3 regions of the Nitratireductor sp. PBL-C9 genome follow, and region 1 is predicted to be linked to each of the others. Evidence: predicted binding sites of a transcription regulator. Region 1 holds the regulator's gene; each other region holds the start of a gene.
The links. Region 1 encodes LexA, which represses DNA repair genes until DNA is damaged. Its sites were predicted from a motif close to TGTTCNNNNTGTGTTCNG; they were not measured.
Positions count from the first base shown of each region.

Region 2: a site for LexA is predicted at 1,685-1,702, ahead of rhuM (RhuM family protein). Genes of this name have one in related genera too.
Region 3: a site for LexA is predicted at 1,566-1,583, ahead of def (peptide deformylase). Genes of this name have one in related genera too.

Region 1 is NZ_JBPAXW010000012.1:6,370-9,646, forward strand. It holds gene ACRTG1_RS22030 (NAD(P)H-hydrate dehydratase) at 1-920, shown strand, start outside; gene lexA (transcriptional repressor LexA) at 1,013-1,735, opposite strand; gene ACRTG1_RS22040 (MarC family protein) at 1,822-2,454, opposite strand; gene gyrA (DNA gyrase subunit A) at 2,686-3,277, shown strand, end outside.
Region 2 is NZ_JBPAXW010000006.1:136,877-140,153, reverse strand. It holds gene ACRTG1_RS14165 (cell wall hydrolase) at 1-587, shown strand, start outside; gene ACRTG1_RS14160 (Gfo/Idh/MocA family protein) at 621-1,607, opposite strand; gene rhuM (RhuM family protein) at 1,724-2,746, shown strand; gene pheT (phenylalanine--tRNA ligase subunit beta) at 2,755-3,277, opposite strand, start outside.
Region 3 is NZ_JBPAXW010000002.1:649,293-652,569, reverse strand. It holds gene ACRTG1_RS06965 (ArsR/SmtB family transcription factor) at 1-101, opposite strand, end outside; gene ACRTG1_RS06960 (DNA recombination protein RmuC) at 161-1,429, opposite strand; gene def (peptide deformylase) at 1,630-2,160, shown strand; gene fmt (methionyl-tRNA formyltransferase) at 2,298-3,233, shown strand; gene ACRTG1_RS06945 (GNAT family N-acetyltransferase) at 3,230-3,277, shown strand, end outside.

The DNA of each region.
Region 1 (3,277 bases):
TGGTCGTGGCCGATATCGGCATTGCCGAGACGGCGCTTGCATCAATGGATATCGCCCTCTGGGAGAATGGTCCGGCGCTCTGGCGCGACGCCGTGCCGGCGGTGGAGATCGATGCGCACAAATATGTGCGTGGTCATGTGGCGGTTGTTTCGGGCGGTGGCGCATCCACTGGTGCTGCGCGGCTTGCCGCGCGTGGCGCGGCGCGCGCCGGGGCAGGGGCCGTGACGGTGCTTTCGCCTGCAAACGCCCTGTCGGTGAACGCGATGCACCTGACCTCAATCATGCTGCGCAAGGCGGAGGCAGTGGATGAACTCATCGCCTTCCTCGATGAGCGAAAACCGACAGCCGCTGTTCTCGGCCCGGCAGCCGGCACAGGCGAGCGCACGCGCAGCTTCGCGCTGGGTTTTCTGGAGCGCGATGAAGGGCTGAAAGGGCTGGTGCTGGATGCCGACGCCATCACCGCCTTTGCCGATGCGCCCGATACGCTCTTCGAGGCCGTGAGAAGCTCCGCCTTAGCGACCGTGCTGACGCCGCATGACGGTGAATTCGCGCGCCTCTTCGGCGATCTCGCGGCTGACGCTTCCATGTCCAAGGTGGAGCGTGCGCGCGCAGCGGCAGAGCGCTCAGGAGCGGTGATCATCCTGAAGGGGGCGGACACGGTCGTCGCCTGCCCGGACGGGCGCGCCGCGATCAACACCAACGGATCGCGTTTCCTGGCGACGGCGGGCTCTGGCGATGTTCTGTGCGGGATTGTGGCCAGCCTTCTGGCGCAGGGCATGCCGGTCTTCGAAGCGGCATCGGCCGGCGTGTGGCTGCATGCAGAGGCTGGCGGGATGTTTGGCCGGGGCCTGATTGCGGAAGACCTCCCCGAGATGCTTCCGCATGTCTTCCAGGCGCTCTTCCCGGACGATGTTGGCTGAACCGACGCGGAGCTTGAAAAGAGCGCGCATTCTGGATGCCGGATGGCATCGGAGCCGGGGCATGCCTGAAGCCGCCCCGGATAGTCTTAAACTCAGTAGCGGCGCATCAGGCCGACGAGGCGACCCTGCACCTTGACGCGGTCGGGGCCGAAGATACGGGTTTCGTAAGCCGGATTGGCGGCTTCAAGGGCAATCGATGCGCCCTTGCGGCGGAAGCGCTTCAGCGTTGCCTCTTCCTGATCCACCAGCGCCACGACGATCTCGCCGGGATTGGCGGTCTGCGTCTCGCGGATGATCACCGTGTCGCCATCGAAAATGCCCGCATCGATCATCGAGTCGCCCTTGACCTCAAGCGCGTAGTGATCGCCACCGGTAAGCATGTCCGGCGGAACCGCGATGGAATGGGTCTGGTGCTGAATGGCGTCGATGGGGACACCGGCAGCGATGCGGCCCATCACAGGCACGGAAACGACGCCGGAAAGCGCGTCATCATTGCTGGCGGCAGGCTTGGAGGCCGCTGGCGCGGGCGTCTTGCCGAGGCTGCCCTCGATGACGCTTGGCGAAAAGCCGCGCGCGGCGGAATTGAGGCCCGGCGCGATGGAATCGGGAAGCCGCAGAACCTCCAGCGCACGCGCCCTGTTCGGGAGCCGGCGAATGAAGCCGCGCTCCTCCAGAGCCGTGATCAGCCGGTGAATGCCGGACTTGGAGGCGAGGTCGAGCGCCTCCTTCATTTCATCGAAGGAGGGCGGGATTCCGGTCTCCTTCAGTCGTTCATGGATGAACAGAAGAAGTTCGTGCTGCTTGCGGGTCAGCATGGGCGCCACCGAGAATCAGTTAAAAACAAAACCAGAACATACTCTATATGTTCCAGTTGTGTTCCGCAACCGTCCGGTTGCAGCGCCTATGGCGCAGCGAAAAGCGCCTTGGCTCCGTCTGCCACGAACTGGACCGCGAGGGCTGCCAGAATGACGCCCAGGAGGCGCGTCAGGATGGAGCGTCCCGTTTCGCCCAGAAAGCGGTCCACGCGCTCCGCCAGCGTGAAAACGGCATAGGTGAGGAGGATCGTTCCAAGCAGGATGCCGAGCAGCGCGATGGTGCCAAGAATCGAATTGAACTCGCCCGAAAGAAGCACGGTGGCCGAGATGGCGCCGGGACCCGCGATCAGCGGAATGGCCAGCGGGAAGGCGGCGATGTTGCGGATCATGTCGCGCGTGATCGCGCGCTCGGCACTCTTTTCGTGGCGCTCCTGGCGGCGCTCGAAGATCATCTCGAAGGCGATGAAGAACAGAAGCAGGCCGCCTGCCACACGGAAGGCGGGAAGCGTGATGCCGAACACGGCCAGAATGGCGCTGCCAGCGACGCCGAACAGGGCCAGAACGGCGAATCCGATGATGGCTGCGCGCACGGCCACCTGATTGCGCTCCGAGCGGTTCATGCCCGCTGTCAGCGCCAGAAAGAGCGGCGCAAGCCCTGGCGGATCGACGGTTACCAGCAATGTGACGAAGGCGTTGAAAACGGTATCGTAACCAGGCATCGGGTTCTCCTTGCGGCCTCTCTAGCCCAGCTTGGATGCGAGGGAAAAGCCCTCATTCTTCACGCAGGCTCGCTTCCTGCGGCAATTTGTCAAGGCGCTCATCCCCAGGAGGTTCGTATGCGCCTGAAATTGCGTTGGATTTCCGTCATCAAAAACGGATGCTCAATTGGAGAATCGCTGACGGCTCATATATAAAGAGTATGTGATTCCTCATTAAGAATGTGACACGTTTTGACTGACCAGACGACGCCGAACGGATCGGGCGAGCCCGACGAAATCGAGCCGATTTCCATTGTCGAGGAGATGCAGCGCTCTTATCTCGATTATGCGATGAGCGTGATCGTGAGCCGCGCCCTGCCGGATGCACGCGATGGTCTGAAGCCGGTGCATCGGCGCATTCTCTATGCATCCCATGAGAGCGGTTACCACTGGAACCGCAAATATGTGAAATCGGCCCGCCCCGTTGCCGACGTGATGGGTAAATACCACCCGCACGGCGATGCCGCCATCTACGACGCCTTGGTGCGTATGGCGCAGAACTGGTCCATGCGCCTGCCGCTGGTCGACGGGCAGGGCAATTTCGGCTCCATCGACGGCGATCCGCCGGCGGCAATGCGTTACACCGAGTCGCGTCTCACCAAGGGCGCGCATGAGCTTCTGGAAGACATCGACAAGGACACGGTCGATTTTCAGGACACCTATGACGGCTCCTCCAGCGAGCCGCGCGTGCTTCCGGCGCGCTATCCGAACCTTCTGGTCAATGGTTCGGGTGGTATCGCCGTCGGCATGGCGACGAACATTCCGCCGCACAATCTGGTCGAAG
Region 2 (3,277 bases), on a different contig from region 1:
CGTTCCTGCTCCAGGCAGGCTGTATCTGGGAGAACGAAGAAAAGAAGGCTGGCGCGAAGAGAGCACCGATCAGGCTGCCGGTCGCCATGGCGCTCAGGGCGGCGCAGAAGCCCGCCGCCGTGGAGGACGCCCTTGTGGCAATCAATCGCCTTGCGGAGCGCACCTGTCTGGCCACCGCCATCTATTACGAGGCGCGGGGAGAAACGGTGAGCGGGCAGAAGGCCGTCGCGATGGTGATCTTCAACAGAAGCAGGTCGCCTGCATATCCGCCCAGCATTTGTGGCGTGGTCTTTCAAAATGCGCGCTGGCGCAATCGCTGCCAGTTTTCATTCGCCTGCACAGGCATTTCACTGGTGCCGAAAGATGCCGAAGCCTGGCAGCTCGCATTCAGGATCGCCAAGGCCCGATACTCCTGCGCACCTGAATGCAACAATTACACGCTGGTCGACAAAACCAACTATCTGGCCGTCGACGCCACGCATTACTATGCCAATTATGTCAGCCCCAGATGGGCTAAACAGATGCACAGGCATGGCCAGATCGGGCGACACATCTTCCTGTCGCCCCGGTCCGCCGACGGAGTCTGAAAGTGCCGCCGCACCCTGCGGCAGCGGCTTCTGCTAGACTGTCTCCCAGCCATCATGGGTGGCGGCGCGATAGATGGCGTCTATGAGTTTCTGGTTCTTCACCGAATCCTCGAGCGTGAAGATCGCCGCCTCTTCGCCCCGCGCCGCCCGCGCGATGGCTTCCGCCTGCAGGCGGTACTGCCGGGCGCGGGGAAAACGGTGGACGCTGGCGCTGTTGTGATCGGCGCTGAACACGGTAACGCGGGTATCGCCATAGTCCGGGGTGTTGAAGGGGGCGTTGACCTCAATGAACCCCTTGTCGCCATGGAACACCATCGACTGTCTGAGCGCCATCTGCGTCGAGACGTAGAAGGTCAGTTCGAAGTTGCCGAAATCGGCCTTGGCGCTGGCGTAGATGTCGGTGCCGAAATTCGGGTCGCGCTCCACCATCGCCTGCACGCGCTGCGGCTCGCTGCCGGTTGCAAAGCGGGTGGTGACCGTGGGGTAGACGCCAATGTCGGGCAGGCCGCCACCGCCAAGCTCCGGCTTGTTGCGCATGTTGTCGGGGTCGACATTGTGATAGCAGAACACGCCCTGTACATGCCGCAGCCGGCCGATGGCGCCTTCGGCGATCAGGTCACGCACCTTGTGCCATTGCGGGTGGTAAGTGACCATGAAAGCTTCCGAGACGACGACATTGTTCCGGTCGCGCGCCTCGATGACGCGGGCAATGTCCTTTGCATCGAGCGCCAGCGGCTTTTCGACCAGCACGTGCTTGCCGGCGTCGGCCGCCCTGATGGCCCAGTCCACATGATCGGAGGTCGGCAGCGGGATGTAGACGCCGTCCACATCCGGCGAGGCGAGAAGCGCGTCGTAGGACGAGAAGGTGTGCGGAATGCCGAAGCGCGCAGCCAGCGCCTGCGCTTTGGCCTCATCGCGGCTGGCAATCGCCGTCACCACGCCGTTTTCGGCATCCTGGATCTGCGGAATAACCTGCTCGCGACCGATCTTGGCCGTCGAAAGAACGCCCCAACGGAACATGGATTCTCCTCCTGAATTTGGCGCAGGCAATCACATAGTTCGGGGAAAGAAAACCGATAAGGTTTTCCGACTCTTTTTGTTCTGCTAATGTTCCGCAAACAGTCTTGGAGACACCCATGCCTGCAGATGAGCCGGTTCACCTGGTGGAAGATGGAGAAACCGGAGATCGCTTTCTGATCTACGACGGTGAAAAGGGGCTGCGGCTCGATATCCGTTATGAAGCTGAAACGCTCTGGATGACGCAGGAGCAGATCGCCCGGCTTTTCGGACGTGACGTCTCCGTCATATCCCGGCATGTAACGAATGTGATTGCCGAAGGAGAGTTGGACGAAGAGAGTTCTTTGCAAAAAATGCAAACAACTCGAGGACGTCCAGCCGTACTCTACAGCCTCGATATGATCATCTCTGTTGGCTACCGGGTCTCGTCCGCGCAGGCCACCCTGTTCCGCCGCTGGGCCACCGGGATTCTGGTTCAGTTCGCGCGCAAGGGCTTCGTTGTGGATGCCGTGCGCCTGAAGCAGGAAAGCAACCGGGATCGCATTGCGGAACTGCGGGAGATCATCCGGGACATTCGTTCCGATGAAGCGAATGTTTATCGGGAACTGCAGCGAATCTGCGCCCTGTGCCAGGACTATGATGGGCGTTCAGCAAGCGCGCAGAGCTTCTTTCAGCAGACGCAGGCAAAGCTGATTTATGCCGTCGTTTCGCAGACGCCATCAGAACTGGTGCAGGCGCGCGCCAACCACCAGTTCGAGAATATGGGCTTGCAAAGCTGGCCCGGCGACGCAATCCGAAAACGGGATGTGACTGTTTCCAAGAACTATCTGGCCGAAGCGGAGCTCCGCGAACTCAATCGCCTGACCACGATCCTCCTCGACATATTCGAAGATCAGGCGGATCTTGGCCGTCTGGTGGTGATGGACGATGCGACCCGTCTTCTGGAGGCGCAGCTGGTCGGACTTGGACGAACCGTTCTGCGTTCAGGTGGCAGCGTTAGCGCGGAGGCTGCAAAAGAACATGCGCGCAGCGAATACACACGGTATTCCGAACAGCTCAAAATTGAACGCCATAAGAAAGCGGACGAGCACATTTCTGCACTCGTCCGCGAAGCCAAGCGGCTCCCCAAAGGGCGCCGCTGATATGTGATCTAACCGCGCAGCGTGCCGCCGGTCTGCTTGCCGACATTGGCCACGATGCGGCCGGCGATGGCTTCGAGTTCCTCGTCCGTCAGCGTCTTTTCGCGCGGCTGGATCGAGACTTCGATGGCGACCGACTTCTTGTCTTCGCCGAGCGATGCGCCCTCGAAGATGTCGAACACGCGCACGGCGGTCACGAGCTTCTTGTCGGCTGCCGCGGCTGCCCGCTCGATGGTTGCCGCCTCGACCGATTTGTCGACCACAAAGGCGAAATCGCGGCGCACGAGCTGGAAGGGTGAAAGCTCCAGGCGCGGCTTGGTGCGCGTTGCCTTCGCCTTGGGCTCGGGGATCGTGTCGATGAACACCTCGAAACCGCAGATCGGTCCTTCGGCGTCCAGCGCCTCCAGCGTGCGCGGGTGAATCTCACCGAACGTGGCGAGCACGATCTTGGGTCCAAGACGGATCGTGCCGGAGCGGCCCGGGTGATACCAGTCCGGACCACCGGCCACGATCTGCAGCTTGTCGACAGGTGCG
Region 3 (3,277 bases), on a different contig from region 1:
GGCATGCCCTCGCCACCCGCACGCACAAGCATGCGGTAGATGCGCAACCGCACCGGATTGCCGAGCGCTTCAAGCTGGGAGGATGCGGTTTCAAGTTCCATGGTACGGACGCCTAAATCCCAGCGCCCGCACTGTCAATCTTATTTCGAAAATATTCGAACTATTCATCCACGACGCGCAGGCGCAGCTGGCCGGAGCCGGGACCGCCCTCGCCGGTCGGTGGTTTTGGCGCAAGGCGATTGTCGTCCTTTGCCGGTTTCTCCGCCTCGCCCGCGCCCAGTTCCAGCGCCTCGATCTTCTCGCCGCGCTTGGTGACCTTTTCGGTCGAGGTCAGGATCTGATCGATGTCGCGATTGGCCTGCATGAAATGGGTTTGCAGCTTGCGCACCCTTTCATCAAGCCGGCCCACATCCTGCATCAGCCGCACCACCTCGGCCTGAATCAGATGCGCCTGCTCACGCATGCGCGCATCCTTGAGCACTGCCTGAATCACCTGGATCGACAGCATGAGCAGCGACGGAGAAACGATCACCACGCGGGCGCGGTGGGCGCGCTGAACGAGGTTTTCGAAATTCTCGTGGATCTCGGCGAAGATCGATTCCGAGGGCACGAACATGAACGCCGTGTCCTGCGTTTCGCCGGTAAGGAGGTATTTTTCCGAAATCGCCCTGATATGCACATCGATATCGCGCCGGAACGCCGCCTCCGCCCCCTTGCGCGCTTCGGGACTGCCGCCCTCGCCTTCCGAGGCGGCGCGAATGGCGTTCCACGCCTCAAGCGGAAACTTGGCGTCGATCACCAGCGACGGCGCGTCATTGGGCATCTTCACCACGCAGTCGGGCCGGCTGCCATTGGAGAGCGTGGCCTGAAACTCATAGGCGCCATGCGGAAGACCATCGGCAATGATCGCCTCCATGCGCGACTGGCCAAAGGCCCCGCGCGTCTGCTTGTTGGAGAGGATCTGCTGGAGCTGCACCACCTGGCCGGCAAGCGACTGGATGTTGTTCTGTGCGGTATCGATGACCGCCAGCCGCTCCTGCAGCTTCGCCAGATTCTCATGTGTCGACTTGGTTTGCTGGTTAATGGACTGGCCAAGGCGCGTGCTCATGCCATCAAGCCGCTCCGACAGGGCGCGGGTGAGTTCGGCCTGCCGGTTGCCGAACACTTCGGCAATCGACCCCATGCGCCCCTGCAACTCGGCCTGCGCCCGTGTGAGCTCGACCATGCGCGCCTCGGCCTCGCGGGCATGTTGCGCCGCTTCCGCGGCTGCGACCGCGCGCGCCCGTGCAGCGCGCCAGAGCCCGGCGATCAGCAGGAGCATGAGACCAAAGAGCAGAGCGCCGCCAGCCAGCAACAGCTGCCCCAGCGTGAAGGTGCTCGCGCCGAGCTGCGCCACCGGTGCTGCGAAAATGTCGGACATCTGCTTCATCCCGCCATGTTGGAAGCATGGGACCGAAAGGTGAAAACCGGGTTCGGCTATTCCGATGCTCGCTCAATAATTTAGATCGCTCATCGCGCGTCCGAACGGGACACAGGGCGATCTGGTGGATTCGGGATAGCACTATAAGATCAAAACGTGAACAGGCATTGTGTATTGACGTTCCGCCGGTCAGGGCTTACCTGACAGCCATGACCATCAAACCGCTTGTTCTTCTTCCGGACCCGATCCTGCGCGAAACCTCCAAATCGGTGGAGCGCTTTGACGATCAGTTGCGCACATTCGCCGACGACATGCTGGCGACCATGTATGACGCGCCGGGCATCGGCCTTGCCGCCATTCAGGTTGGCGAGCCGCTTCGCATGCTGGTGATCGACGTTGCCGAGAAGGACGAAGAGCCGGCTCCGCTCGTGGTCATCAACCCCGAAATCGTGGCCAGCACCGATGCGCGCAACGTGCATGAGGAAGGCTGCCTTTCCATTCCCGATTACTATGCCGAGGTGGAACGCCCGGCCGGTGTGACGGTGAACTACTTCGATGTCGACGGCAAAGAGCAGACGGTGGAGGCCGACGGCCTGCTCGCCACCTGCCTGCAGCACGAGATCGACCACCTGAACGGCGTTCTGTTCATCGACTATCTGTCGAAGCTGAAGCGCGACATGGTGGTGCGCAAGTTCAGGAAACTCGCCAAGGACCGCCCGCCCGCGCGCATGGTCGGCTGACGCCGCCCCTCTGCTGCCGCGACCGATACGGGCATTTCCGCCTGCGGGGCTTGACCTTCAACCGGTAAATCCGCTTCAAGCACCCGCATGGGCGCTGATGCGCTCATTTCGTTTACTGGACGCATCGGACACGCGGCATGGCACTTCGTCTCATCTTCATGGGCACACCGGATTTCTCGGTCGCCACCCTTCAGGCGCTGGCCGGGGCCGGTCACGAAATCGTGGCCGTCTACTCCCAGCCGCCGCGCCCCGCCGGACGGCGCGGGCTTGAGCTGACCAAATCGCCCGTGCACCGCGCCGCCGAGGAACTGGGCATCGAGGTGCGCACGCCCAAATCGCTGAAAAGCGAGGAAGAACAGGCAGAGTTCAGCGCGCTCAATGCGGATGCGGCGATTGTCGTTGCCTATGGCCTGCTGCTGCCCAAAGCCATTCTGGAAGGCACGCGCCTTGGCTGCTTCAACGGCCATGCCTCGCTTCTGCCGCGCTGGCGCGGCGCGGCTCCGATCCAGCGCGCGATCATGGCCGGCGATGCAGAAACCGGCATGATGGTGATGAAGATGGACGAGGGGCTGGACACCGGCCCCGTCGCCATGACGGAGCGCCTTGCCATCACCCCCGACATGACCGGCGGCGAACTGCATGACGCCATGCGCGAAACAGGCGCGGCGCTGATGGTGAAGGCGATGGATGCGCTTGAGAAAGGCGCGCTTGAACTCACGCCGCAGCCCGAAGACGGCGCGACCTACGCCAGAAAGATCCTCAAGGACGAGACACGGGTGGACTGGTCCCGTCCCGCGAAGGAAGTGCACGATCACATTCGCGGGCTCTCGCCCTTCCCCGGCGCATGGTGCGAAATGCAGTTCGGCAGCAAGCCGGAACGCGTGAAACTTCTGCGCACGGTTCTTTCCAGCGGCGAAGGCGCGCCCGGTGAGGCGCTGGACGACAAGCTGACGATTGCCTGCAGCGATGGCGCGGTGCGGCTGAGCGAAGTGCAGCGCGCCGGTGGCAAGCCGATGAAGGCCGTGGACTTCCTGCGGGGCGCGAAGCTTGAAAAGGGGACCGTGCTCCCATGAGCGCCATCACCATCCGCCCGGAGACTGAGGCCGACCGCGATGCG